4 regions of the Paenibacillus sp. NPDC093718 genome follow, and region 1 is predicted to be linked to each of the others. Evidence: riboswitches for the same ligand, from Rfam matches in the RefSeq annotation. Region 1 holds a riboswitch; each other region holds the start of a gene.

Evidence for each region. A riboswitch is a leader RNA that binds a small molecule or an ion and turns the genes downstream of it on or off. The one in region 1 is predicted to bind cyclic di-GMP.
Region 2: linked by a shared signal. The riboswitch ahead of ACQKPA_RS15520 (S-layer homology domain-containing protein) and the one ahead of ACQKPA_RS11065 (Ig-like domain-containing protein) in region 1 are both predicted to bind cyclic di-GMP.
Region 3: linked by a shared signal. The riboswitch ahead of ACQKPA_RS05485 (Spo0E family sporulation regulatory protein-aspartic acid phosphatase) and the one ahead of ACQKPA_RS11065 (Ig-like domain-containing protein) in region 1 are both predicted to bind cyclic di-GMP.
Region 4: linked by a shared signal. The riboswitch ahead of ACQKPA_RS21065 (non-ribosomal peptide synthetase) and the one ahead of ACQKPA_RS11065 (Ig-like domain-containing protein) in region 1 are both predicted to bind cyclic di-GMP.

The regions. Positions count from the first base shown of each region.
Region 1 covers NZ_JBNNUS010000003.1:261,293-268,756, reverse strand. The annotation lists gene ACQKPA_RS11085 (hypothetical protein) at 1-58, opposite strand, end outside; partial or broken gene ACQKPA_RS11080 (hypothetical protein) at 68-247, opposite strand; gene ACQKPA_RS11075 (Arm DNA-binding domain-containing protein) at 250-444, opposite strand; gene ACQKPA_RS11070 (hypothetical protein) at 805-1,005, shown strand; cyclic di-GMP riboswitch class I at 1,643-1,742, shown strand; gene ACQKPA_RS11065 (Ig-like domain-containing protein) at 2,087-5,221, shown strand; gene ACQKPA_RS11060 (hypothetical protein) at 5,593-5,718, shown strand; gene ACQKPA_RS11055 (stalk domain-containing protein) at 6,656-6,823, shown strand; gene ACQKPA_RS11050 (WGxxGxxG family protein) at 7,044-7,283, opposite strand.
Region 2 covers NZ_JBNNUS010000004.1:593,351-600,814, forward strand. The annotation lists gene ACQKPA_RS15520 (S-layer homology domain-containing protein) at 1-3,087, opposite strand, end outside; cyclic di-GMP riboswitch class I at 3,365-3,463, opposite strand; gene ACQKPA_RS15525 (S-layer homology domain-containing protein) at 3,929-7,464, opposite strand, start outside.
Region 3 covers NZ_JBNNUS010000001.1:1,121,839-1,129,302, forward strand. The annotation lists gene nikA (nickel ABC transporter substrate-binding protein) at 1-1,412, shown strand, start outside; gene nikB (nickel ABC transporter permease) at 1,413-2,360, shown strand; gene nikC (nickel transporter permease) at 2,357-3,205, shown strand; gene ACQKPA_RS05475 (ABC transporter ATP-binding protein) at 3,202-4,002, shown strand; gene ACQKPA_RS05480 (ABC transporter ATP-binding protein) at 3,999-4,760, shown strand; gene ACQKPA_RS05485 (Spo0E family sporulation regulatory protein-aspartic acid phosphatase) at 4,834-5,028, opposite strand; cyclic di-GMP riboswitch class I at 5,225-5,319, opposite strand; gene ACQKPA_RS05490 (YitT family protein) at 5,463-6,107, opposite strand; gene ACQKPA_RS05495 (phosphosulfolactate synthase) at 6,298-7,164, opposite strand; gene ACQKPA_RS05500 (MFS transporter) at 7,276-7,464, opposite strand, start outside.
Region 4 covers NZ_JBNNUS010000007.1:83,600-91,063, reverse strand. The annotation lists gene ACQKPA_RS21070 (hypothetical protein) at 231-3,062, shown strand; cyclic di-GMP riboswitch class I at 3,829-3,923, shown strand; gene ACQKPA_RS21065 (non-ribosomal peptide synthetase) at 4,196-6,355, shown strand; gene ACQKPA_RS21060 (hypothetical protein) at 6,506-6,679, shown strand; gene ACQKPA_RS21055 (carbohydrate ABC transporter permease) at 7,113-7,464, opposite strand, start outside.

The DNA of each region.
Region 1 (7,464 bases):
TCCCTTGGGGAAGTTCGACAGAACTTGCTACATTTTGGACAATCTCACTCCAAGTCACAGCTCGATCTTAAAGCGTCCATAATGATTCGTGGGCCTTTTTAATGGATCCAACTGCTAATTTCGGTAACAGCGTTTTATGATAAAAATCGTGGAAGTGTTTTGGTTTTAATTTTGTCATCTGCACCTTCCCGAAGTTTGGAATAATATGTTTATAAACTAACCACTCATAAGACTTCCAAGTGCCATGTTTTACTGAAGTTTCTTATCCTTAAGCCACGTTTCCATGATTTCTCCAAAAGTTATCTTAGAAGGCTCCACAAAGGTTCCTTTAATAAAATCAGAGAGCACTCCAGGAGGTGCCCGTTCTGCATCTCTTTTACGATCATATCCTGACAGCAACTTTTGTTTTCTTTTCCCAGTAACCTCATCTTTATTTAGATCTATTACAATGTAATTACTTGTTCCCCTTTTTGGCGATATGTCCTCTCATCAAAGATCCTCCTTAAAAATCTTCTCCATAAAACTGCAGCAATTGCTCGATATCTTTCCTTTGTACGAAGGCAGAATTATAGTGCCTACTGGCAGGATGACTGAGCTTCAAGCTGATCCGTCCGTCCATCGTGTAATCCAAAGCATTAAACTTTACAGGTTTACTGTCTGTGAAATTCACAAGCTGGCCATCCTCAACTAGCTCAAATGGACCATCCAAGGAGAAGATAAGTTCTTCTTGAGAGCGGAGGAGCTCAGGAAGGTTCCGATCTCCCGGAATGGATGCAAGACCAGAAGCATGAGGAAAAATCGGATGTGCAGGAAATGACCCTCGAGGAAGGTGATCAAAAGCCTGCAGCGGACGGCACCTCTGATTCTGAGGAAAGCCAGGCATCCAGCGATGAAGTAATTAGCAAGGAGGAGCTGGAACGGTTCATCCTGAAAGAACGCCCTTCTTTTGAAGATATTCCATTGGATTTCCCGTTGTTCTTGGAAAAACGTCTGAATGAGGGTTAGACATGGGTTGAGATTTCAAAAATTGCTGGTATTCCTTCCAGCCAAATTCAGCCGAAGTGGAAGAAGTATAAGGAAAAGGTCACAAAAATGATGAAAGGCGGCGGAGCCGCTTAATAGAGACCAGAGTCACAATCCCGGTCGATTCAGGCCGGGGTACCTAAATACATTTAAAATAAGTGGCCATTGATGGCGAAGTTGCTCGCCGCATCGATCAGGAGGACTTTCATGCTGATTAGACTGCCAACGCTACGATTCTGATAGAAAAGCAGCGTTGGGTATATCAACGGTATCGGTTCTACACGCAGCAGCTTGAAAGGGCTTTTGGTTTGATACTTCAGGGAACTGAGAGTATGGCCTATACGTTGAAACTAATGGGGGTCTTTGAGCAGGATCATGAGGAGTTTTAAGAATAGGGAAGTAAAAAAAAGCTGTCCTCATCGGACAGCTTTCTTGTTCTATATTTAAAATAAAAGTTTTCTGAAAAAATATGACCCATGGCCTATTATCATCATATTTTTCCTAAAAGCGACAAATAGAAAGAAATAACTACGAAAAATGAGTCTCAAGATCCTAACTTATGATTCTTTTATAATATAATTTAAATCTAATGGTTAATTTTCTCAAAAAATACATGCTCGTACGATAATGGCAAACCCATTGAAAAATGGGGACGCAAAGCTAAAGGGGCTAACGGATTTGTAGGAAACTACAAATGCTACTGCCAGCCAGCTACCGAATACGACGGAAAACTCCGTCTGCTTGCGCCTGTCCGCTAAGATGGAGTTTTTTTATTGGGAGCTTATAGGAGAGGTGGTGGTAAACAGTAAGGATTCAAAATAAGACTTATATAATTTGAATGGTCAAAAAGGTAAGAATGCTGCGCAGAGGTGTCTTTTTTTGTTTTATGGCCAATTGATGATACGAACATATTATCAAGACACTAATATAAAACCTGCCCTGGTGCATTGACCGTTATCTACTAAATAGGAGGGGAAATCGAACATACATAAGAAATCACTCATAATCAAATTTTCCCCGGTCAAGTAGAGAAGAAGGCAGCGTATAAGGAGGGGAATATCTAATGCAATCAAAAGCAATTATCAGTCCGATTATTAAAGTTTTGCTGGTGATTCTCATCACTATCAGTGGAATGCTTTCACCTGGATTGGAGGTTAATGCTGCAACCGCAGTAACCGTCAATAATGTTGATTCATATGGTATTCAGGGGATGACACTTCATCAATTTGATGGGAATAATCCAAGAGCTACCCCAAAGGCAAGTGTTCGTATTACAGGTGTTGCTGAAAATACTGGTTTAAACGGGTTGGCAGTAGCTATGAAAGAGAATGCTTTCTATGCAGCTACTTACACTTACGGGAGTAATCCTGTTTCCAAAATTTACAAAATTAATGCAAATGGAACCGCCCAGTATGTAACCCAAGTGCAGGGCATAACCGGGAATTCTGTAATCTTCGAAGGTAAATATTATTACATTTATGGTCTTAACGGTAAAGTGTATATAGGAACCTATGATTTAGTTACGAAGCAAAAGAAATCAATTCAAATAACTAATTATAGTTTTCCGTCATATCAGGATATGGGGGGCGATATGATTTTTGATAGCAATGGTTATATCTGGTTCTCCCAGTCCAATTCTTTAATGCAGATCAATCCAAAGACGGGTACCGTTGTTCGGAGTGTCAACATATCCGCAACAAATAGTACCCCTGTAGAATTCGGTTTAAGAGGAATGAGCTTTTTACCTAACGGAAATGTATTAATCGTTGGTGGTCAGAGTAATCCGAAATTCTATATACTTAATCGTGTTACTTTCAGCACGACTTACCTCGGAGCAATGACAGGGGGATTGATTTTTGATTTAGCATCGGAAGTTGCGCCGAAATTCGATCCCAATCCTCCTAGTCTTCAATCCGATAAAACGGTAACCATACAACAGAAAGCGGCAGGAAACACGGATACAGCCCATCCGGAGGTGGGAGATACATTACTTTACACGATTAAAGGCCGCAATACGGTAGCTAAAAGTCTGATTAGTAACCTTGTTATCTCGGATACCATTCCGGCAGGACTGGCATACGTCCCTGGTAGTTTGAAGGTAGATGGAGTGGCTGTCACTGATGCTGCAGGGGATGATAAAGGGCATTATGCTGCTACAGGTAAGGTTGTCGGTCAGTTTGGTGACATTGTAGACACCAACTGGCACACGGTTCAATTTAGAGCGACCATCCAAGCGGGCCAAGCTGGCAAAAACATTCGGAATATAGCAGAAGTTTCTGGCATCAATGTCAGTACTCCAAGTAAGCCTAGCGTGGAAGTGAACGTATACCCGCCTGCAAACCAATCGCCAATGGCATCGGATACTCAAGAAACTACATGGAAAAATACCACGGTGTCTGGAAGTGTGTATGGAGTAGATCCTGACGGTGACCAGCTGACATTTTCCAAAGGAAGCGATCCGAAAAACGGTACAGTAACGGTGAATCCGGATGGTACATGGACGTATGTGCCGGACACAGACTTTACAGGAACGGACAGCTTTACGGTTACAATCAGTGATGGAAAGGGTGGAACCTTCACATCGACAGTAACAGTTAATGTAACTGAGCCTCCAAACTTGCCGCCAGTGACCGGCAATTATGAAGTAACGACGCAGCAGGATACGACGGTAACCGGCAGCGTGTATGCAACCGATCCAAACTCGGATACGTTGACGTATACGAAAGGAAGCGATCCGAAGCACGGTTCGGTGACAGTGAATCAAGATGGAACATGGACATATACTCCAGATCCAGGATATGACGGTCCGGATATTTTTACGGTCACGGTCAGCGACGGTAAGGGCGGGGTTACGACATCAACGGTAACCGTGAATGTAACGGACAAGCCGAATAGTACTCCAATAGCACCAAATAAAAACGTAACGACGGACAAAGGTACATCCGTAACGGGCGATGTTTATGGCACGGACCCGGACGGAGATCCATTGACGTATACCCCAGGCAAGCAACCGGGGAACGGAACTGTCATTGTCAATCCGGACGGAAGCTGGAAGTATACCCCAGATCCTGACTTTGTCGGCGAGGACAGCTTCACTGTTATCGTTGACGACGGCAAGGGAGGCCAAACTGAGGTTGAGATTATCGTAGATGTGACGGATACAACGACTCCGCCACCAACAAATCAACCTCCAGTATCTCCGGATAAAGAAGTAACGACGGAAAAAGGTACATCCGTAACGGGTGATGTGTATAGCACGGATCCGGATGGAGATCCATTGACGTATACTCCAGGCAAGCAACCGGGGAACGGAACTGTCATTGTGAATCCGGACGGAAGCTGGACATATACCCCAGATCCTGATTTTGTCGGCGAGGATAGCTTTACCGTCATCGTTGACGATGGCAAGGGAGGCCAAACTGAGGTTGAGATTATCGTGGATGTGAAGGATAAGACGAATCAACCTCCAGTATCTCCGGATAAAGAAGTAACGACGGACAAGGGTACATCCGTAACGGGCGATGTTTATGGTGCGGACCCGGATGGAGATCCATTGACGTATACCCCTGGTAAGCAACCGGGGAACGGAACTGTCATTGTGAATCCGGACGGAAGCTGGAAGTATACCCCAGATCCTAACTTTGTCGGTGAGGATAGCTTTACCGTTATCGTGGATGACGGCAAGGGCAACAAAACCGAGGTTACAGTTACCGTTCGAGTAACAGAACCGAAAACAAATCCAGGGAACGGCACAAACCCAACAGATCCGGGCAACGGCACGAATCCAACAAATCCAGGGAACGGTACGAACCCAACGGATCCAGGGAATGGTACGAACCCGACAGATCCAGGGAATGGTACCAACCCAACAGATCCGGGCAATGGTACGAACCCAACGGATCCAGGTAACGGTACCAACCCAACAGATCCAGGTAACGGTGCAAACCCAACAGATCCAGGTAACGGTGCAACTCCTGAGGATTCTGGAGATGGGGCTGGCCAGTCAGACTCTGCACAAGATAACAACGAAATGACCGCAGGAGAATCTGGTGGAGTTCCTTCAACTGCAGACCAATCTGGTGCACCTCAAGGCAACAAGTTGCCGAATACATCAACAAACCTCTTCAACTTGGGACTTGCAGGACTCATCGCCTTGTGCGCTGGCTTGGTTCTCATGTTCAGAAAAAGAAAAGCTTAATTGACGAAAGAAAGCAAACACAATTTCCTTTGGGAAGGTGTTTGCTTTTCTTTTTATATTCAAGAATTGAGCTAAACTGCTAAATATTTAGATGATGTGAGTCGATCTAGATTTGACCGTAAAGTAAACACAACGTGAGCACATGTTGACTCTAAGTTGAGCACTACATGACAGTTTTCCCGTGATAGGATGTAACCATAGAAAAAGGCGAGAATGACACGCACGGCTGCATGAATGCGGCATATGACCGAGGCGTAACTCTTCTCGCTTTTTTTATGTTCTCGAAGGAGTGTGATGTTATATGAAATGGTTTGAATGGTTGGTCCGACTCACGGCGGGCAATTCGCCACGAAATAGAGAGGAAAGACGACATGGCAGGAAAACGTAATAAGCTGCAACGACCACGTTATCGCCAAAGCAGCCGGACAAGTGTAAGAGGTGCGAATGGGGTGAATGGACTGGCACCAAGCAGTTTTGCAGCAGACGACCATGTGTGAAGAAGGAAAAACCTTCCTAATGTCGAAATTTGTTTTATTTAAGATATAGGAAAGGTGGTGGAATCGATTTACAATGACGACATCCAAATTATTGAGCTTAAAAATACAAGTCTTTCTCGTTCGCAGTTATACTTGTCTCATTCATATTATTCTTCACAATAGTGCCTCTTTTAATTAAATATTTGCCAGATAAACAAAGCGAAAAAGTAGCTAAAAGTATGCCCTTTTTAATTGTTGCTATAATAATTGTAGACGTTATAATAGCTGTAATCTTTGATAGATGGTTCGTGATTTAGACAAGCTTGTACATAAATTTAGAGAATGTCGCTCTAAACGACAAAATCTAAGCCGATTTAAGGCATCGGTGACCGATTAGGGATGAATAGCGGAATAAGTCATGAAAATAGCAGAGAAGGGGCATAGCGTTGGCGTATGCTCCTATTTTTGTCGTTGACCACCCAAAACTATACTTCGATGTCCAGATCAGAAATCCAAGAACAAAAACTGCTACTGAGGAAGTAGTATCAGAGCTAGTTGATTCGTATTTTGAGTAATTAAGTGAAAACGGTGAAGTCGACGCTAGTTTGCAGTCTAGGTGCTTTTTTAATTTTCACTAAATTGGGTCTTGACCACTATATGCCAGCAGGTTCTTTTTTTCGTCTAAGTCGTATTAATCGACTCACATGCTTTATTTCCTCTAATGGAACCCAGACTGGCCCATAAGCACTCCGCATCTCTAAACGATCTGTACAAGCATCTGGTATGCCTTGTAATACTTCGCCATTGATGAGGTATATCGTCACGATATGCTTCTTCTGAATGGCTATTTTTAGTTCTTTATCCCACATTTGATTGATCACGCACCCATGACTAAAGTAATAATGTCAGTATATCAAATTCAGGTAAAATTTACTATGGTTCATTTGAACACGAGTAGATGGTATCTGAAAAAATGGGGATTACAGACGGTAAGTTAGCAGACGGAGTAACTTATGTACCTCTCTGGGCTGTTGGCGAGGTGCTCGGGGTCAACGTGGGCTGGGATAACAAAACTAAAACGAAAGCTAGAGCACTAATGGAATATAAGATCCTGCTGGCTTATTGACAGGCAGTTTTTGTTATATCTAAGGGTCTCAGCTCATTTCCATCAAGTCAAAGTACACCAAAAGTCAAGGAACGGGACTCGCGAAAGGGAACCTCGCTGCTGCAAAGTGTGTTGACTCAAAGGGCCGATCCTGAGCAAGGTGGACTCTGAGATTGGTGAAAGGAATGATAAAATCCCGCTCGAATGAGCAGGATTTTATCATATTGCTTCAACGTTCTCTTTAATGACGTTCCGGATTGCGACGTCTCAGACCTACGAGGCCGGCAAGACCGAGTAAACCGAGCCAACCCCAGTCTGTATCGTTGTCATTGCCTACAGCATTCGTGTTATAGCCGTTTGTGTTCACGTTATTGGTTCTCATATCGTTTGAATTCATGTTGTTGTTTTCTGCAAAAGCAGGAACCGCAAGAATCAAAGCAATACTTATACCGGCTAAAAATGTGGTGAGGATTTTCTTCACGATTTGAACTCCTTTCAGTAATATTGTTGATTATTTAGCGGGACAGGTACCAGAATTATGGTGCCCTTTACGGATATTATTATTCGTTACTGAACAACGAAGGACATCCTCATCGTTATAGTGGAAATACGGATAATGAACAGGGTTAATCAGTAACCTCATCTTCGATAGTTCTTGTTTT
Region 2 (7,464 bases), on a different contig from region 1:
TTTCGCATCGATCATACGGTGCGCGCGGGCAATCATCACAAATCCTTGCTCTCTCGTTATTTGCTGACCGCCTTTAAAGCTGCCGTCCGCATAACCGCGAACGATATCATATTCATCAGCAAGCGCAACGGCATTCCGATACCATGCGGAAGCCGGTACGTCCGGGAAGATATTTTGCATTGCGTCTTGGCGCATTAACCCGAGACCGAGAACCACGATTTCGGCGAATTCAGCTCGCGTTACATTCTTGTTCGGCGAGAACGTGTTGTTGCCGGTTCCTTCAAGATCGAGTCTTGCGGCAATATTGTTTACGTCCGCTCTGCCCCAATGATACTGCACATCATCGAAATCCTGTGGATTCCAGATGACCGAATAGGTACCGCTGCTGCGCAGATCATTGATGAGTGCGAAGTACCGGTTATTGATCTGCGTTACGACCGTCGGGACATGGAATGCGCTGCCGTCCGGATTGATGATTACGCCTGTCGTGATGCGGTTCGGATCAATGCCTTCCGGAAGCGCGATGTATTTCGGCGCATATCCGTTCAACTGCCCGGAACGAACCGTTTTGTCGCCATGCGTGAAGGTCATGTCAAGGTCCACTGGATGAACCAGCAGCTCGTAACCTTTGGCTGCCGCCTGCTTGCGGGCACTGTCCGCCAAATCTTGAGGGGAGCGTTTGATGTTGATGCTTACTGCAATATCCTCAAGCTTTGCGTCCCACTGCTTTGCGATCGCGTCCAGATCCAACTGCTTGCCGGGAACTGGGTAGATCGCCAGCAAATCTTCGATTTCCAGCGTCGAGGCGGTGTCGGCCAGCTTCTTAATATCAGCTGCCGTCAAGCCCTGTACCTTGGTGTCTCCACCGACAGGAACGCGAATGGCAAGTTTTTGTCCATCGCCCTGAGCCAGAATATTTGACAGCTTGCCCGAATCGACTTGAACCGTCGTATGGTTTCCATCGCCTTCCGTCTTGGTGCTTCCGGTGGCGAACGTAGAATCTTTACCGTTTACCGTAGTGGTAACGCCGGAAGAATTCGTGTTTGGAGTCGAAACCGTTCCAGAATTAGTCCCTGAACCGGTACCCGGTGACGTTGTTTCTCCGCCGCCATTGTTTCCAGGAGTCTTCGCTGGGACCAGTCCTTCTTGGGCTTTCTCTAATGCTTCAAGGGCTTTATTCACTTCTTCTTGGGTTGCTTTCGGATCATTCAGTACGTTGTTAGCTTCTTTCAAAGCCTCTTGAAGCTTGTCCCAGCTCTCTTGAGTATAGTCGGTCGAATTTAGTGTTCCGATCTTGTCTACTTTCGATTGAAGTGCCGTTTTATCGGTTTTTACAATCTCAACGGTATAGATGTTCGTTCTGTTTCCGATCGTCACTTCAACTTGAATGACATTCAGGCCTACTTGAAGCTGCAGGTCATTCCAATCGGAAGGATCGGAAACTTCGCTGCCGTTAAAGCTCAATTTGGCCTTGCTGTCGGGATTCACCAGTTCAATGGCAGCAGCAACGCTGTAAACATCCTCCGTTACGGAAGCCTTGTAATTTAGATACTTATTGCCGTTAAATGGCGGAGATAGTTCAATCTCCTCGTGATTAGTCGAATTGGCAACTCGAAGGTCAAGCTTGTCCAGAACAGCGTCAATGGTTACGAGATTTTCGTAGGCATTCGTCAAGTTCTCATTCGCCTGGTCGATCTCCACCTGCGTGGCATCCGGATCTTGCAGAACGCGATCAGCCTCTGTCAATGCATCCTGCAGTGACTGCCAACTTGACGGAGTATAATCCGCCGGCTGCAAGTTCTCACCCGCTATCTTATCGACCATAGCTTGCAGTTGCGTTTTATCTGTCATAGCCACGGCTTCGCTCGTCACGCTGCCTGACGCATGTATACCATCGGCGGTGACCTTTACGGTAATGGCCGTCCCAACATCGTCAGCCGTTAGCGTATAACTTATGCCGGTTGCATTCGGTATAGCAACGCCATTACGGTACCACTGGATGGTCGGCACATTGTCTGTCGTATTCGGGGTATATGTGATCCCGGTTACGTTCGCGGTCAATGTCTCGCCTACCTCGGCTGTTCCGTCGATCGTTACACTGCCGCCCATCACTGGAAGTTCGATATCTTGTGTGGCCGTGATGAAGTCACTAATGACACCGGAATTATATTCAACAATAACTCCCGGGTCTTTATATGCGCTGGAGCCTCCGTGTGTATTATTTACGGCCAAGTAACCAATTTTATGATTCGTGGTGTCTAGCAGAAGTGTGAGGTGGGTTAATTGTCCATTGGGTACAAATTCTTTTGAGGTCTCCAGATTTGTTGGCAGACCGTTTGATACATATTTGCTCACGGTAGAAGTTTCAGTGTCCCAGTTAGGTGCTTCAGTCTTCGTAGCGCCAATAAAACTTAAAAAGTTCCAACTACTAGCTCCAAAGGGGCTCTTAAACTCCTCAAACATATTGGCAATCGCAAACATTTCCCCAGGATTATCTGCTGTTGGCTCTACAAGATGTCCGTTATTACTCGCTGCAGTCGTTACAGCATCTTTAAATGTCATGGTGCTCTGTCTGGCGACATATACAAAATAGCGTCCATCGTAGGTCCGTACCGAGGTTTTTCCATCGGTCAATGGCGCTCCTGGTACTACGTTTACAGTGACACTCTGCGTTTTCCCAGGATCTTGTGTAAACTTCATATTTCGAATAACAGCTTGAATGTCTTCGTACGTCGTATTACTTGAAAAATTGAACACTCTATTGGTAGGTGTAGACTTGTCAGTAACAATGCCACTAATTTTGATACCCTCAGTCAACTCGGTAATTCCGCTTGCAGCCGTCCCAACGGCAATGGAGCCGCTATTTACAGTCACAGTAAAGTATCCGCCCGCATCTTTAATGGCGCCTGTGCTATCAAATGTGGCATTGGGCAGTTGATAGGTTGCTTCGGTTACACTAACAGGATTACCAAGATTAAGTGTTGGCGTGGTTGCTGCTCTTGCTTCTAACGGGTAAAAAGGTAACATCGTCAATACCATAACGATTGTCATTAGAAGAGATAACCTTCTTTGATTTCTTATTTTCATCTTTTTTTCTTTCCTCCTGACAAAAGCAAATTCTTTCTGTTGAGCTACCTCGAAGCAAATTGATCTGCGATTCTGCCATTCCACCATGTCCAAATACAGCGCATCTTGGCATTGTAATCGCCGATAACTATCAAATCCAATTTGTTATGCGGACGTCTCGCCATTCAAAACAGACGGACACCCTCACGGTAAAAACAGCCCTCCTCTTTTTAAGATTACAAAAAAACCTCCATCCAAAAGCGGGCATACGCTAATAGACGGAGGCTCTTCCGTCGTATTCGGCAGCTGGCTGGCAGTAGCATTTGCATGTTCAGCAAATCCGTTAGCCCCTTTAGCTTTGCGTCCCCATCTTTCAATGGGTTTGCCATTATCGTACGAGTTTGATATATTTGAAAAATTTAAATATTAAACTAAAAGTATATTATAAAAGGTTTATAAGTTAGGCTCTAAAGACTCATCTTTGTAGTATTTTGTATCCATTTGTCGAATCGGGAAATTTATGACTTTATCAGCAGCACCAAAATAAATACTACTGGAGGCATCGTAGTAATAACCTTTCAAATCCCTCGGGCACACACCATGGGGACGCCAAACAAAAGGCATCTTCGCTAATTAATGCAAATAAAAAATCACCAACCCTAATGGAGCTGGTGAATGCTGTTAACCCAAAATTTTGATGTCTTCGCCGTTACTTGTGATACGGTTCAGCTTATCGGGTCTATCGGCGAATATCGCCATCCAGAGGGATACTGAAAAAGGTCCAACTATGCATGATTAAAAATAAATGAAAAACAACCATTGATGACTTCCATGCCATCAATGGTTGTTCTTAGTTACTTCATTATTTATCAATCAGATTAGTCACTTTCAGCATTCTAGCAATCAGTGCAGTTACTTCAGCACGTGTCATTTCTGCTTTTGGACTAAGGAGTTTAGGGCCATTGCCTTGGATAATTCCCGCATTGACCAGCTGAGCAACATCGCCTTGTGCCCAACCCGCTACGTTTGTCCCATCCGCATAAGGTGCCAGTGTAGAAGCGATCTGCTCCTGATTTGGCACATCTTCGGATTGAATCAAGCGGTACGCGCGGGCAATCATAGCAAAACCTTGCTCTCTCGTGATTTGCTGACTGCCTTTGAAGTTGCCGTCATCATAACCACGAACGATACCAATTTCATCCGCAAGGGCTACGGCATTACGATACCATGCCGAAGCTGGCACATCTGGAAAGATGTTTTGCGGTGCGTCCTGACGCATCAAGCCTAGGCCCAACACGATAATTTCAGCAAATTCAGAGCGTGTCACATGGCGCTTCGGCGAGAACGTGTTATCTCCGTTCCCCTTCAGACTCAGTCTTGCAGCAATATTGTTGACATCCTCTTTGCCCCAATGATACTGTACATCGTCGAAATCCTTCGGATTCCAGATGACCGAATAGGAGCCGCTGCTGCGAAGATCATTGATGAGTGCAAAGTACCGATTATCGATCTTTGTTACGACCGTCGGTACATGGAATACGGTGCCGTCCGGGTTAACGATAACGCCTGTCGTAATCCGGTTCGGATCTACGCCTTCCGGAATTGCGATGTATTTTGGCGCATATCCGCTCAGCTGACCGATTCTTACCGTCTCGCCTTCATGGCTAAACGTCAGATCCAGATCGACCGGGTCCACCAGCAGCTCGTAGCCTTCTGCTGCTGCAAGGCTTTTCGCCGAAGCAATCAGGTCTTCCGAAGAACGCTTGATGTCGATGCTTACGGCAATATCGCTAAGCTCTGCATTCCCCAATTGACCTGCTACGGAAGAGAGGTCCATATTAGCTGCAGGAACCGGATAAATCGCCAGCAGGTTGCCGATTTCCAGGTTGGCACCCTTATCGCTCAGCTGCTGCAGAGCGTCCGCCGTCAAGCCTTCCACCGTCATATCGCCTTCCTTCGGCGAATGAATCGCCAAGCTCTGACCTGTGCCTTCCGAGATGGCATCGGCCAGCTTGTCCTGATCCACCTTAACCGCCGTTATCGTCCGGCCGCCCGAAGTAGAAGCCGTACCCGTTGCAAAGACATTGTCATTGCCGTTCAATGTGACGTCGAGCTCGGAAGAAGTCGTAGGTGAAGTCGTGCTTCCTCCACCGCCGCTGCCTTTGTTGTCATCGTCATCGTCGTTATCGTTATCTCCGCCGCTGCTGATTCGGTTAACTGTGATTTTGTATAACGTTTCCCGGCCGTTCGCGGTAACTTTTACGACGATCGTATTGGCGCCTTCGTTCAATGGCAAGCCTTCGCTCACCGTTCCATTGTCCGTTTCCATCCAGGAGCCGCCGTTGAGCGAAATCTCGATTTTGGCGTTCGGATCCTGACCGGCGATATTATTCAAGATTGGCGTGGTATATACGGCATACGTTACGGTAGTAACGGTGTAATCGTAGGTGCCTCCGGTAAACGCCGGTGTCAGGGTGATCGGTCCATGTTCCGCATCATAAAGCTGTAAATCATCCAGCACGGCCGCATTCGATGCAGCTATCGTCACGGACTTATATTCGGTAACGGACTTGCCGTTTTTCACGGCCGTAATTTCAAACGTGTAATCGCCGTCAGCCAGCTCGTTATCCGGCGTAAAGCTCCACGTACCGTCTTCCAGAACCGTTACCGTCGGAGTATCCACGATATTGCCGTCTTTATCCTTGATCGCGACCGTAATGCTCGAGCCCGGGCTTGCCGTTCCGCTAAATTCAGGTTTGGATTCGGTCACAACCGTGCCGCTTGGTTCCTCTATGGTCAACGTTGGGGCCGAAGCGGCCACCGTCAACGATTTGGTCTCTGCAGCCGTCAGGCTGCCTTTGACCCCCGTGACTTCTACCGTATAGCTGCCGTCGGTCAAATCTACGCTTGGCGTAAACGACCAGTTGCCATTCTCGTCTACCGTGGCGATGCCGCCCGCACCTAGAACCGCTTGTCCGCCCGCATCTTTAATGACAACGGTAACTTCAGAACCCGCCTCCACTTCCCCTTTAATTTCCGGGTTGCGGATATATACGGTGTCTTCGCTTGGTTCGGTGATCCGCAGAGCAGCGGCAAACGGATCTTCAGCGTTCAGGCTGAAATCGCCGACAGCCGTTCCTTCTTCTTCAGCGCCGATCAGATGTCCGATGCCGCCGTCATAATTCGCATGTACCTCGTCGTCGCCTGACAGCGCGGTTCCCTCGGGCAGCGTTATGATGACCTTCGTCGGATCGTTCGAGTCTACTGCGACATCTTGAACGGTTACTGCAATTCCGTTAACCGTTACCGTAAATCCGTCCGTTGCCGCTTCTCCGGCACCAAGATTAAACTTAACCGCTTTATCGAAATCAATCGCAATCGTATTCGAGCCTTCGATGAAGCCTCCGGCTTCCGCTATCGGCGGATTCTTTTCGAGACCGTCAATAGCTGCCTGCAATGCGTCTATAGCCGCATCCACTTGGGCTTGCGTTGCCTCCGTGCTGTTTATAAGAGCTTCCGCTTCCCCGATTTTAGTTTGCAGGGCTAGCCAAGAAGCTTCCGTGTAATCCTGGTCGGTAATGAGTAAAGCCTCATTAACTGTTTTATCCAAAATAAACTTATTCGTGATCACAACGTCATTAAACAGCTCTACAGGAATACCGGTTTCGCCGTCTTTCAGACTGCCGCTGCCGTCATAACCCACGGAGATTTGACCGCCGGACGCTAACTGCGATTCCGTTAACGTAATCGAAATGGTCGACCCGTCAACAGTATAAGCAATGCCGGTAAGATCTCCATACGTTGCGTCCCCGATCATGATCGTGAAGCCCGTCAAATCTTCCAACGTGACATCGCGATCGAAGGTCAGATTCAGCGTATGGCCATCCGTTGCTTCCGCTAACTGCAACTGCGCATTATCCAGTTCCGGATAAGCAGCCGCAAACGTAAAGAAGGAGCCGTCCTCCAGGCTTGCACTGTCTAAAGTAACCTTACCGCCGATTACAGGATAGAAGGAATCGTTAGCATCAAACGTTTCATCATTGCTAATGATTATATGGCTTGCTTTTATTCCTTCGGCATCGTCGATTTGAAGCGTGATATACTGATCATTCCAATTCGTTTTTTCCACTTGGTAGGCACGATCCATCACTTTCACATAAATACCGTCCTTGATGATAGACGTATCGGCGTAATCCGCCGTGTCATCCATACCGTTATCTCCGAACACAAAATAGGAGTTGTCCACCATTTCTGCGATATTATCCGTATTGTCCGAATAAATCGTATTTCCAATCGCAATCGTTACATTCGCGCCTTTGGCTTGCGATTTGGATTGTTTTTGGTTTTGCGCTCCAAAGTCGTCGCGGCCGATTCCCGTAATACGGTTACTGTAATCCG
Region 3 (7,464 bases), on a different contig from region 1:
ATAATTTCTCAACGAAGTCTTTAGATCCTCATGTTGATTCAAGTTATGTTCCGCTGCGGGCGGGGATAACGGAAACGCTGGTTCGCCTGGATGAAGAGAATCTATCCATCGCGCCTTGGCTGGCGGAAAGCTGGGAAGGTGAAGATGGTCAGCACTGGACGATTAAATTACGGGAGAATATTACGTTCCATAACGGCAATGTAATGGATGCTGAAGCGGTGAAGGCCTCTCTTGAACGGGCATTAAAAGAGAGTATAGCTATTCAGAATGCACTCAAAATCGAAAAGATTGAAGCGGATGGTTACACACTGCAAATTACAACAAAGCAGCCGTTTCCCGAGTTTGTCTCTGAGCTTGTTAATCCTAATGTATCCATAATTGATGTTACGGAAGAAGACATGATAAACCGTCCTGTAGGAACCGGCCCTTTCGCATTAAAGTCATTCTCACCCGGGAGCAAGCTGGAGCTTGAGCGCTATGACGACTATTGGGATGGGGCTTCCAATCTTGATTCCGTGACGTTTGCCTTTAACGAGGATGCCAATGCCCGTTCGCTAGCGCTCCAATCCGGTCAGGTGGATATCGTTTATCGTCCGGAGACAGAAAGTTTAGAATCATTGCAAGCCCAAGGTGGAATTAAAGTGGAGTCGACTGCGACATTCCGCGTACATCAAATGACCATGAATATGGAACGTGAAAGTTTGCAGGACGTTCATGTTCGTCGTGCGGTGGATGCCTTGATCGATCGTCAGAAGATTGTCGATACCATTCTGTTAGGCTACGCTGAACCCGCTTTCGGCCCATTTTTACCTTCATTGCCCTTTGCCCCCACTTACGAACAGAGCGACACGGGTGCAGACATCGCTGTAAAGCACTTGGAGAAAGCGGGATATTCACTTGTGAATGGGAAAATGCAAAAAAACGGTGAACCATTGACCTTCACCTTGTTGACCTATAGTGCAAGAGCGGACTTGCCTTTAATCGCTCAAGTTTTTCAGTCGGACGCCAAACAAATCGGAATCGACGTTGAGATTCGCCAGATCGATATCCCTGAGGAGTATATGGCTTCTAACCGCGATTGGGATCTCGCTACGTACAGTAATCTAACAGCCCCGCGCGGAGACGCCGGTTATTACTTAAATGCAACGTATCACCCTACGGGGGCTCTCAATTTTTCCGGTGCTCAAAGTCCTGAATTGACGGCCATTATTGATCAGCTCAATCAGACCGTTAACCAAGATGAACGTGCTTCGCTTTCAGAACAAGCCGCTGATTATGTTCACAACAACATGATTAACTCGTTTGTTCTGCATCCTTCGACCATCGTTGCCTATAACGAACACAAAGTGAAAAACTGGCTGACTACCCGTAGTGAATATTACATGATTACAAACCGGTTGGATGTGAAGTAAATGCTCCGAATCCTTACTCGTAAATTCGCGGAAGTCTTGTTTTTCATGTTATTTATTACGTTTATCAGCTTCTTGTTCATTCGACTTGCCCCTGGCGATCCGATCTTGACCATTTTGAACGTGGATGAGTTATCCGTAAGTCAGGAGCAGGTAGAGGCCCTAAGAGAGGAAATGGGATTCAATAAGCCGCTGCTTGTCCAATATGGACTTTGGCTGGTTAAATTTGTTCAGCTTGATTTCGGCAGCTCTTATATCACGGGTCAACCCGTCATGGACGTCATATTAACGGGGCTGCCGGCTACACTCGAATTAGCGGTCGGTGCGTTGATCGTAATGCTGGTCGTATCCATCCCGCTCGGATCGCTGTCCGCCCTTTATCGGAACAGCTGGATAGATCAATTGAGCAGAATCCTATCCATTCTTGGAGCCGCCGTTCCAAGTTTTTGGCTTGGCCTTATTTTTATCGATTTATTCGGCGTGCGCCTGAACTGGCTGCCCATTATGGGAAGAGACGGATGGATTACCCTGGTCTTGCCGTCATTGACGCTTGGTTTGGCGATTTCCAGTGTATATGTTCGTTTACTCCGCTCCAGCTTGCTTGATTCGCTTAGCCAGGAATTTATCCGTGCCGCGAGAGCGCGAGGTCTGTCGGAGAGGAGAATTTTTTTCGTGCATGCCTTCAGGCACAGCCTCCCTCCTGTCATTACCTTTTTCGGCGTCAGTTTAGGAAGCTTGATCGGCGGGGTGCTAGTCATTGAAGTTCTATTTGCGTACCCAGGGGTAGGGAAGCTTGTTGTGGATGCCATACGCCAACGCGACTATCCCCTTATCCAGGGCTACATTTTAATGATGGCGGTTATCGTTTTTATGGTAAACACAGGCGTGGATTTATCTTACCGGTATTTAAACCCTGAAATGAAGCTCAAAGAAAGGGGGATTCATGGATGAAGGGCATGTCTTCACCATTGCCAAAGATAAAAAAGCCGGGCTGGCAAGGGATCCTCGCATTGGTTAGCCTGTTCCTTGTTTTATTGGTTATCGTTTACGTATTTATTTTCTTAAAACATGATCCAACATTAACAAACCTGGATCATCGCCTTCAAGGATCGAGTCTTCAGCATCCGCTCGGAACAGACCAGCTCGGCCGGGATGTTCTTACCAGGCTTTTGCTGGGAGGACAACAAACGATGGGATACAGCTTGCTGGCTCTGTTGGTTTCTCTCGTGATTGGAGTCCCGTTTGGTCTTATTTCAGGATTTAAACGAGGGGTCGTGGACCGTATTTTCATGCGTATTGCCGATGGATTTCTATCTTTCCCCGATACGATTGTCGCGATTGTTCTGAGCGGATTGCTTGGAGCCGGGATCAGCAACCTTGTGCTTGCCATTGTGATGGTAAAATGGGTCAGTTATGCCCGGCTTGTTCGCAGCACGGTATTATCGGAATCCCAAAAAGAATACATCCTGATTGCTCGAACCAATGGCTTATCTTCAGGTAAAATCATGCGCAAGCATTTATTCCCTCATATTGTAGGGCATGTTCTCGTACTTGCAAGTCTTGATCTTGGGAAGATTATCCTGCTCATTTCCGCCTTTTCATACATTGGACTCGGGGCTCAGCCCCCCACTCCGGAATGGGGAGCTATGCTTAACGACTCTCGGTCCTATTTCCAATCCAATCCAGAATTAATGATATATCCCGGTTTATCCATTGTATTGGCTGTACTGCTAACGAATATGCTGGGGGATTATTTACGCGATCATTTTGATGTAAGAAAAGAGGTGCGGTCATGATGCTGTCAGTCGAGCAAGTATCTATTAGCAGCAGAGACAAGAAGATTATCGATAACGTCACACTCTCCATCCGTGAAGGTGAATGGTATGCACTGGTTGGACAAAGCGGCAGTGGAAAATCCTTGCTCTCCCTGGCAATCGGTCAAATGCTCCCGCCTAATTTGCGGGTCGAAGGAAACATATACTATAAGGAACTCCATCTTTTGTCTTTATCGCCTAAACGAATGAGAACCGTTCGCGGCTCAAAACTAGCCTATATTTTTCAAGATTACCAGGGTTCATTTACACCCTTCAGAACGATTGGCCAGCATTTTGAAGAATACCAGAAAGCACACGGTATCTCCGATTCCAAAACTCGGCGGCTCAGCGCATTTGCTGCACTGGATTCCGTTGGGTTAGACGAATCCCTGTATCTTCGGTATCCGTTTCAATTAAGCGGAGGGCAGCTTCAACGGGTCTCCATTGCTATGGCACTTCTGCTGTCGCCGGATTTATTAATTGCCGATGAAATCACCACGGCGCTGGACAGTGTCTCCGGCCATAAGATTTTGGAACTCCTTGCAATGAAGCAAAAAGAGACAGGCTTTGCCATTCTATTCATCACCCATGATTGGCGCCATGTCAAACGTTACGCCAACCGTCTGGCTGTCATGAGGGAGGGTCAAATCATTGAATCGGGCGAGAAAGATTTTGTTCTTGCGCATCCTCAGCATGAGTATACCCAAACATTAATCCATGCGGCCCCAACGCTAAATCACAGCCCTTCATCGGCCGTACGGGAGGCGGAGATTGTATGAAGCTGCTATCCGTTAAACAGCTTACGAAGTCATATCAAGGACAAAAAACAGCCATTAACAACCTCTCCTTCGAACTGAATCAAGGGGAATGTCTTGGTCTTGTCGGGGAAAGCGGCTGTGGCAAAAGCACGCTCGCTCGCTGCTTGCTGCGAATCGAGACGATCGACGGAGGCGCAATTCATTTCAAGAATGAAGCGATTGAACAGCTTAATGAGCGGCAATTGCACCCTTACCGGCAAAAAATGCAAATCGTGTTCCAAAATCCATCCGCTGCTTTGAACCCCAAGCTTAAGATAAAGGATTCACTGATAGACCCGTATGAGCAGTACCGGAAGAAGCTCAGTCTCCGACATTTTTCCTATACCTCTAAGGAGGCCTTCGTCAAGCAGCTTCTTGACGCCGTTGAACTACCGGAGCGTTTAGCGAATCAGTATCCGCACGAATTAAGCGGCGGACAACGCCAGCGTGTAACGATTGCGCGTGCGATCAGCATCGAACCGGAACTCATCGTGTTGGATGAACCTACGGCAAGCCTGGATGTGATTACACAGGGAGCCGTTCTTGCTTTATTGACAGAGCTTCGCTCTTCTTTAAATTTGTCTTACTTATTTATTTCACATGATTTAGCTGCTGTAACTCAAATGAGTCAACGAATCCTGGTTATGAAAGATGGGAAACTCGTAGATCAATTTCATCGCGATCATTTGTTTTCGGAGGAACGGCATCCGTATACCCGGGAGCTCATTTCGATCTTTTAGATAAAAATAACATGACGCAGCTGCCAGCGGAAATACATGAGGCACAGAAGGTATCTTCTGTGCCCATTTTGATTCACATATGCTTTTTGATATATTCCTCTTGGTTTTTTAATTGCATGTAACGAACAATCAGATCATCCAACGACTGTGAAATGGCGACAACATCTTGATGCACCAATTCAAAGCTGCCGGCCATTCGCTCAAGTTCTTTTCGGAGAAGTTCGAGTTTTTTCGATACTTGTTTGAGTTCGCTCTCGATAGAAATCACCTTGTTCACCCACCCCCGTCGTAACAAGTGATTGATGACAGTTGCTGATAATACGAATCAACCTAAGCTAAGCGGTTAATAATGGAATCGATCTTCTGTTCATCGCTGCTGCTGCATTCGGCAGCTCATAGCCAAAAATAAAAAAACTCCATCCATTATGATAACCACAACAAAATAGACGGAGGCTTCCGTCGTATTCGGCAGCTGGCTGGCATCGCAGTCTTAAGAAGATCCACATTAGCCCCTGTAGCTTTGCGTCGCCACTTTTCAGCGGGTTTGCTATTATCGTACGAAATATGAATTTGTCGAATATTCAAACATATTATGACATATTCAAACTATAACTTACATTGTTTTTCATTTAATATAGGCCGCACGACCTAAAATTTCATATTTTTGTTATATTTATCAATCACTCTCACACATGTACAGAATCACTTTTTGCGCCAAGCAGGTTGATAGACCGACTTCGGGGGAGGGAACTGGTGAATCCAGTTAATGATCCGGGTCGATATCCACTGGCATATAACTGCAAGGATAATAATTTTCCAATCGATCACATAGGCAGCGAAGGCGAATATAATTCCATTCATCCAGAACAATGAGGTACCTGGGTTGATTCTTTTATACTTATATATGGCTAAGGCAACATAACCGATTCCCCCGTTCGATACCCTCTGTTTTATGAGAATGGCGACACCTGTCCCGAGAATAACCGAGCCGAATAGAAGATCGATCCATACGTTGCCGAACGGGGGTTCTAAGAACACCTCGAAGAAATTAACGGAAACGGACGTCACTGTTATAACAAATATGGTCCCGAAGGCGCTGACACCATCAAGATAAGGGACTGTAAAGACGAGGAAAATAAAATTAGCGAGCCACAGTCCGAGACTCATCGGGATCTCGAACGCATGGTTCAGAAGCACCGCGATTCCAGCTCCTCCCCCCGAAGGAATGGCGTGAGGAAACAAGAACATAGCCATGGCAAAGCCTTGAATGATGGAGCCGGCGGTAATGTAGAAAAGTTTCTTGGAAGCATGACGATAGAAAAAGGGGCTCTTCCGCCCGGGTAGGATATGTAAGTTCACACGGAATCATCCTTCATAGATTAGAGTAACAAGCCAGTCCTGCTTTTTTAGTGTATGCTTGTTCCCTGAAGGGGATACCGGGATAGATCTTTTAAACGAAAATATGTATAGGCTGACTCTGGAGATATCCATAGGCAGCCCTCTAGTATTTATCATTCTCTTGTGGTTTGGTCTATGTTTAAATTACGTAACAAAATCCATCTGTTTGTTTCTCTCTCACCCCGAGCTCAAACGTATCTTGTCGAAGACCCCGGCGCATCGTTTCAAGGGAAAGCACTTCGGTGGGTTGGATATTTCCCAAATGTACATGAGGTCCAAATTTACGGAGAAGCATCGCTTGCTGCTGCTTAAGAGGTGCCTCCCAAATCAGCTTTCTTGCATCCGACACGTTGTCGATGATATGATTTATCATTTCTTCCTGACACTCGCCATGCTTATCGTAAATACCGATGCCTAGTCCTGACTCGCGCGCTTCAACGATGATAAACTCCGCGCCTACGTCTAAATCCGCTTCCATTGTATACGCTAGCATTTCGGCGTCGATGCGGGAACCGGATTGTTTTTTACCATACTCCGTAAAAACCCGAAGTCCGCGTTGTTTACCTTCCCGGATGAGTTCCGTTCGTTTTTTTCGAGACATCTCAATCGTGCCGTCAGATACCTCTATAGCGTTAAATCCAAGACGGCAAACGGTATTAAAAAATGCGGGAACAACATCTTGCTGCACGGCTGTCTCAAGCAAGGTCCCGCCGGGCATGACCGTGATTCCATGTTGTTTGGCTAGATTGATCTTGTATAGCAGCATTTCCGTTTTATACAGCGGAGCCGTCCCAAAACCGAATTTGACGCAATCGATGTAATCCGAGGCTGTTTCGATCACATCTGAGAACATGTTTCTACCCAGGCCTTTATCAATTACCATCGTCATCCCGCGTTCCATGACCCCGTAGGTGTCGTGGTATTTTTTGCCGTGTTCGGGATTTTCGCGCAGCCCGCTCGGATCACATATCTCCATGGGCCAAACTGTTCGCAGGGAACTGTTCATTCTAGGATCTCCTCAATTCTTTTTGATTTAGTCGTTTAATCCAATGACATTGGCATAATATGCTCATACCCATTGACAGGTGCCCATCTTTTGTCATAGGGATTTGCCCGGTCATCCGATCTGCCGAGGCGGCTTAATCAAAAAGAACACCAAACCTAGGGTAACCAAAGATAGTGAAGACACGGTTATAAAAACAACATGATCCGATTTATCCATCATCCACCCGAACAAGGGTGGCCCTGCTGCAACTCCCAAAAATCGCAAGCTATTATAAAGGGACGTAATCATCCCTCGCTCACT
Region 4 (7,464 bases), on a different contig from region 1:
TCGGCTCGATTGCTGCAGCCAGAGCATAACAATATTGCAATCAGGGCAGATGACATATCTAAATCTCTAACTGTATTTTATAAATAGTGAATTATCATAGCAACACTAGTAAGTCGCATGTTATTTACATGTATTTTACTTGTATACAAATAAAGAGATATGATAAGATGAGATCGTATTGAAAACGTTTACTAACTGTGGAAAAATTCATTCGTAAAGGGGAGAGTTTAGTGAGAAGCAAGTGGAGGAATCGGATTACCGCAGTCCTAACGGTCATCATGATGTTTGCAAGTACCGCGTGGGCAATGCCGATCACGTATGCAGCCGGAGAAGAATTGACCAACGTTATGATCAACAGCGGCTTCGAGGAATCTGAAGAAGATGGACGCTTGCCGGGCTGGCAGCCCGATGCAGACACAGCTGCCATTACGGTAAGTGAGTCCGTGTACGCAGACGGGAAACGAAGTCTTCAGGTAGAACGCCTGTCGCCCGATGCAGGCTCCGGAGCGGTCAGCGATGCATACGCCGCCCAGCCATTCGGTAATGTCATCATGACAGCAAGTGTGCTATCGGATGAAGGCCAAGGCGGCAAAGCAGACCTCAGATTTTATGATGCAGGCGGAAAGCTTGTCTCCGTCGTGAGCGGCCTGGTCGGTGAACCATCGGGCAAATGGCAGAGTTTAAGAGTGGCTGCTTCCGCACCAAAAAATGCAGCGGAGATCAGGGTAGCCTTCAATTTTCATGGTGACCAAACCGGCAGGTATTTCGTTGACAGCGTCACATTGGAGTCGCAAGCTTCCTCCCCATACTTAACGAATTTAGGACCGCAATCTTCGAGTCTAACCTTGATGACGGCTGCGTTCGGTAAGGATAGGAATGGCCAGGATGCTTTGTTCACGGTCGCACAGGGTGATCCGGCACAATTCATCGTGATGGATGTAGCTTCGAAAGAAGTGAAGTCCACTCATCCACTTGTTGCGCTTGACGGAAGCAACGTATCGGCAGCTTGGGCGATTGTGACAGCCTCCGACGGAAAGGTATACATCGGCAGTACGCCGAACGGGACGTTGTTTCAATATGATCCGGCAGTGGATAAAATGCGGGCGATCGGCAAACCGGTTCCCACCGATACTGTTATCTGGACGCTTGTAGCGGGGGGAGATGGCAAAGTGTATGGAGGAACAGGATATTCCCAAACGCTGTTCGAATATGATCCTGCATCCGATCAGACTCGAATCCTTAAATCCTTCAAAACTTCATCGAAAGAGGCTCATATCCGCAGCCTTGCTTACGATTCCGATCGTCAAATGATCTATGTGGGCGGAGCCGATGTCGCCAAGCTTTATCAATACGATCTCGCAAGCGGAACATCCACCGCGCTTCATCCGCCTGTATTTAATGGCATGACTTCGGTTTATGATCTCCGGTTTGCAGGGGGCAAATTATTCGTGCGCGTGGATCCAGGACCCGTTATGTGTGTATATGATCCCGATACCTCCAGCTGGATCGTAAATAAAAATACGGCCTATAATGCCCGGGGATTCTCACCATTATCGCCTGATGGCAAAACGGTGTTCTACACCTATTATGAGACTCTCCCGGGAGGCGCGCAGCAGTGGTCGCTTTATTCGTATGATGTGAATACGGGGGTTTACGGCTCGCTGGGCGTGGATGTCAAAGGAGCAGGCGTCGCTTTTGGTTATGTTCAGCTGGACCAGGTAAAGTATCCGGGCTGGACATTGGTCGGATTGGCCGGAAATAGCGGCAGGGCATTTTATTACAATCTGGAAACCGGTTTGATTGAGACACCGGAGCTTCCGTTTCCGGCACAGTTTGTGGAATTGTTTAACATCGGGAAGAGCACAGACGGGCAGATGCTGTCTTCGGGCTTCATTTCAGGAGGGGGAATGGGAATTTACTCGCCGACCCGTAACGAGACCAAGCATTATCCTCAAATCGGCCAAGTCGAAGGATTCGGTTCCTTGAACGGAAAGATGTACCTCGGCGTTTATCCTAGAGCGACCATCTTTGAATACGATCCAGCCAAGCCATGGAACCGAACGGACCCATCAGAACCGAATAATCCGCTGCGGCTTGGTCAGCTGGGTTCGGAGCAAGACCGGCCCGTAGCCATGCTCGGGGTCGAGGAAGAAAACCTGTTATACATCGGTTCCTATCCAATTGCAGGCAAAACAGGCGGGGCTCTTACGGTCTACAATCCCGTTACCGGAAAGTTTGATGTGAAGCGCGACATTATATCCGGCCATTCGATCAATTCGTTGCTTTACAAAAATGGAAAGCTGTTTATGGCCACCGGCGCGATGACCGGCGGAGAGGGGAAGCTTGCCATTTACGATACAGCATCCGGCCGAGTAGAGCTGGAACAGGTACCTGTTCCGGGCAAAAAAGCAGTGACTTCTTTGATATGGGGCCCGGACGGTAACATATGGGGAATGGCGCTGGGGGCTCTGTTCGTCTATGATACGGAACGCCAAGAGATTATTTACAGCGAGGATATGTTTCCTACAGCAGATTATGCTCACAGCAATCCTCGCTTGACCGTTGGAACCGACGGCAATGTGTACGGTACCATTTTTACGGGATATGTTGCTGACCATACGTATACGAGCAAGCTGTTTAAGATTGACACAGCAAGCAAATCGCTGTCCATCTTGTTGGAGGGCAATGCGGAAAAGCTTGCACAGGACGACTTTGGCAACTTCTATTTCAAATATGGCAGCGAGCTGATGAAGTATAGCGACCCGAATCTGGTGATGCCGCTAGACAAAGTACAGCTCGAGGCTGAATCGCTCCAGCTTCAGCCGGGAGATGAAGTCGGTTATTCCTACGAAGTCTTCCTTGAGAGAGGAAGAACGACTAAGGAGTTATCCGGCGCTCAGATTGAGTATTTGAGCAGCCGTCCGGATAAGGCGGAGATTGACCCAAAAGGAAAGATTATCGCCAAGCATCCGGGGCAAGCCGAGTTGTCGATTCGAATTACATTGAACGGGGTAACGGTTGAATCCAATAAAATCAATGTGAAAATAACCGGCCCTTTTTAAAACTGTTATTGACATATAGCAATATGAGGCCGTTGTCCTGGACAACGGCTCTTTGCTTTATTGTCCAGTGATCCATAGGGACAAGAGCATAAACCTATAAGTTGATTCCGATGGTTTTGTGCTGTGTTTTGAGTGAACGGTTATGCAATTGCATTCGTTGTAACCGCTACTTGGAAGAAAAGTTGAACTTATGAAAGTTTTCTCTTCCGAAGCGAGATGTCCTTACCAGTTATAACCGGTATTTTAGTCTCAGTTGATAAGAGACTGAAGTAATTGGATCTAATGATTTCCGATGTCGTAGCTAGGGCAATGGATATAGGAGTGAAGTTGAAAATAGAACTATTGCCTTAATTAGCCATCATCCAATATCCAAGTAATAACAGAAGAATACGCTGGGATAGGGGAGAGTTAATACGGATTCTATTAGAGTAATGGCGTAATTTTATGGAATTCTGCCGAGGGACATAAACATGTGTATGTCTCTGTTCATAATCGAATTTTATTTGTAAAAACGTATCCTGACTTTTGAATAATATAGTTTTAATAGGTAGTTAAGTGAAGTAGAGTGAAGTCGGCGAAAAGCAAAAATTAGTAAAGATTAACTATCTTGACCTAGAGTTTCATGATGGTTAACAGTATCATCAAAACAATTCTAGAAAGACAATATTGAACAAAAGACCTATCGATTTTAATCTGGAAACAAGATACAGTAATTGTAAATCGAATACATAATATAATCATGGTTTACAATTTAAATACTTTTTTTGTACGACAATAGCAAACCCACCGAAAGGTGGCGACGCAAAGCTATAGGGGCTAATGCGGGATTTACTGCTACCGCGATGCCAGCCAGTTGCCGAATACAACGGGAAACCTCCGTTTTATTCATTATTTTGAATTGAAGAAAGGGGTTTTTTTGACGTTCCAAAAAACAACTGGATATCGGTCTGCTACGGGAAACAAGATAAACTATTCAGCACAATAAGATCGGAGTGTGAAAGCTCCATACGTCCGAAAGGTGTCATTTTTGCGGTGTTGAAGGGGGACATTACTTCATCGCAGAATGCGAGAGGATTTTTCTGTTCGTTAACAATCAGACATTAATGAATCGATTATCCGGGAGGTTGATGGTCATGGAACAAACGACATGTGAAGTATCAATTGACGAATTGCCGAGGGGGGGATGGGCCAACGATAAAGGAAACCGGGTTAGTTTTTCCCTTGATTTTGCAACGACCCGAAGACTCCATGAACTTGCGTTTAATTTCGGAATAACTGTGGATATGGCACTTATGGCCTGTTATGCGATCCTGCTTGCCAAATATACCGGCGAGGATGATCCTGTAATCGGGTATCTGTTGGAAAACCAGATGTTTCCTATACGTTACTCTCCTACTGTACATAAGCCATTAGGTGAGTTTCTGATAGAAGTTAAGCATAACACGATGCAAGCACTCGAAGATCGGAATATGCGTAAGAATCTGAGCGGCAACCCGTTCATCAAAGCGGCATTTACTTGGCAAAACGCCAATACCATTCCTTTGAAATCCGATCAGTTGGGGACGTTTGAGCTTGCTTTGACGGCTTTTAAGAAGGAATTTATCATGATACGCCTTGAATATTCGACCCGCTCGTACAGAAAAGAAACGATCGAGCAGATGGGGAGCCACTTGAGCCGTATTGTGCATGAAGTAGCAGATTTTCCCGAGAAAGAGATTGCCGACATACGCATGATGTCCGAAGAAGAGGAGAGACAGATTCTGGCTTTCAGCGGTACTAAGACGGACTATCCTTCCGGACAAACGGTCCATTACTTGTTTGAGGAACAGGTCCGCTTAACCCCCGATCGCCCGGCGGTTATGACCGAGGACCATCAGATGTCCTATCGGGAATTGAACGAACACGCAAACCAGCTTGCAAAAGCACTGCAGGATCACGGCGTAAGGCCGGAGAGCGTCGTTGGCATTGTTGCGGATCGGTCTATCAGTATGATTGTAGGGCTTACAGCCATATTGAAGGCTGGCGGCGCTTATATGCCCATCGAAGCCGATTCTCCGTGCGAAAGAATCGAATATATGCTCGAGGACAGTCGGGCGGGATTTTTGCTGGCCCCTTCCAGTTGGAAGCCTGACTTAGCATTTGAAGGAAAAGTAATTTATTGGGACAACGCGCAGCTTTACCTTGACCGCTGTCCCCATACGATATCTGCAGTAACCTCACAAAGTCTAGCGTATATCATCTATACGTCCGGATCAACGGGGACACCGAAAGGGGTCATGGTTGAACATCGAAACATCGTAAGACTGGTCAAGAATACCCATTATTTCAATTTTTCCAAGGAGCATCGAATTTTGCAAACCGGTACAATTGCATTCGATGCGTCGACCTTTGAAATTTGGGGATCCCTTTTGAACGGATCTACCTTGTATTTGATGAAGGACACGGACCTATTTGACCTTCACAAATTGAAGGAAACTATCATCGGCCACCACATTACGGCTTGGTTTCTGACTATTGCTCTGTTCCATAATCTGGCCGAACAGGACCCAGACGTCTTTCGTACGTTGAACACCTTGCTAGTCGGCGGAGAAGCGTTGTCGCCGAAGCACGTAAATGCCGTAAGGAAGAGGTGTCCCGATCTGCGGATGGTCAATATGTACGGTCCGACGGAAAACACGACGTTCTCCACTTATTTCCCGATCGAACGTGAATTCGAATCCGTCATTCCAATTGGCAGACCAATATGCAATTCCTCCGCTTATATCCTGGATAAACAGTTGAAGCTTCAGCCCATCGGAGTAGTGGGAGAGCTTTGCGTCGGAGGAGACGGTATCGCGCGGGGGTATTTGAACCGGCTGGAATTGACAGAAACCAAGTTTGTGGAACATCCGCTCCTCGGGGAAAGGTTATATCGAACGGGGGATTTGGCCTTATGGCTGCCGGATGGCAATATCGAAATGATCGGGCGAATCGACGATCAAGTGAAGATCCGAGGGTATCGAGTGGAACCGGGAGAAATCGAGACTCGCCTTTTGGAACACAACGGAATCTTGAAAGCCGCGGTAGCCGTCAAAGCGGACGGAAGTGGAAATCCGATAATATGCGCATATTATGTTGCGAAACAGGTGTTGTCCGAAACGGAAGTTATGGCGTATTTAGCCCGGAATTTGCCTGAATATTTCCTGCCCTCTCTTGTGGTACAGATGGAAAGTTTGCCGCTTACCCCTATCGGGAAAGTCGATAAAAAAGCTCTTCCGGACCCTGACTTTCTTCGTCCGATGATCGTCAACTGAGACGAATCGCAAATGAAACGCAGCAAATGCTTAAAAAGATCTGGCCGGACAAGGATGCCGGCCAAATCGAAAACGTATGTGACAAATTTATCGATCCTTATCGTCCAGTCATCTCTAATGATGGATGGGAGCACACCATTTCTAGGGAGTTTGGAGGGATTAATTGATCCGGCTGCCTTTACACAAAACGCTGACGCGGTTCAGCAAATGGCCAACCGGGAACCAGACAACGTTATTGGAGCATTGTCTACCGCGCTGGTCAGTTATGCCTACAGCATGGATGATACAGCGCCGCGGCATGGGACGCCTACGTTAAGGGATTAGACGGACTCTAACTAACCCAATACCTTGAAATCTACCAAAAAGCCTTGGAAGCGAAAAAGTAACTGATGAATCGTCAAGGGGTTCTCCGCATTCGGATTTGCCGAGCGGGGCCCTTTTTTTTACTTGTGAGTTAGTATTTCGGCGTCATCTGAGGCTTTTTTTATACACGAAGCGGAGAGGACGAAGCGTTCCGGACAAGCGAAAGCGTTCGCCTTTGTGATCTAATTTCTACCTTGAACGAAAACTCATTCAGGAAAATAAAGCACAATGGCGATGGGGAATGATTCGTACCCTCGGCGCCTCACAACAGCAAAAAGGGGGCCGCTTCTCAAGATCTAAGATCATTTGGAACGGCCCCTATTTTCAGTATGTTTTAAATAAATGTAATGAACATGATATGGATCTCTGAAAGCTGTTGTCCTGGGTGGGTGAGTTACTCTTTAACCGAACCCAGCGTAATCCCGTGGATGAAGAAGCGCTGGAGGAACGGATAAACGATGAGGACGGGCAGCATCGCGATGAAGATCTTGGCGGCATCAAGTGTCCGGTTGGACAACTCGGACAAGCGCCGATACTGGTCCTCGGACATCGTCGATGGATCGACCGACACGACGAGCTGCTGGATATACGTCTGGAGTGGATAGAATTGCTCACGAGACATGAAGATCAGACCGTATAAAAATTCATTCCAGTGATACACGATACTGAACAGCGAGACGGTCGCCAGCACCGGCACGGCCAGCGGGATATAGATCTTGAACAGAATGTACCACGGTCCTGCGCCG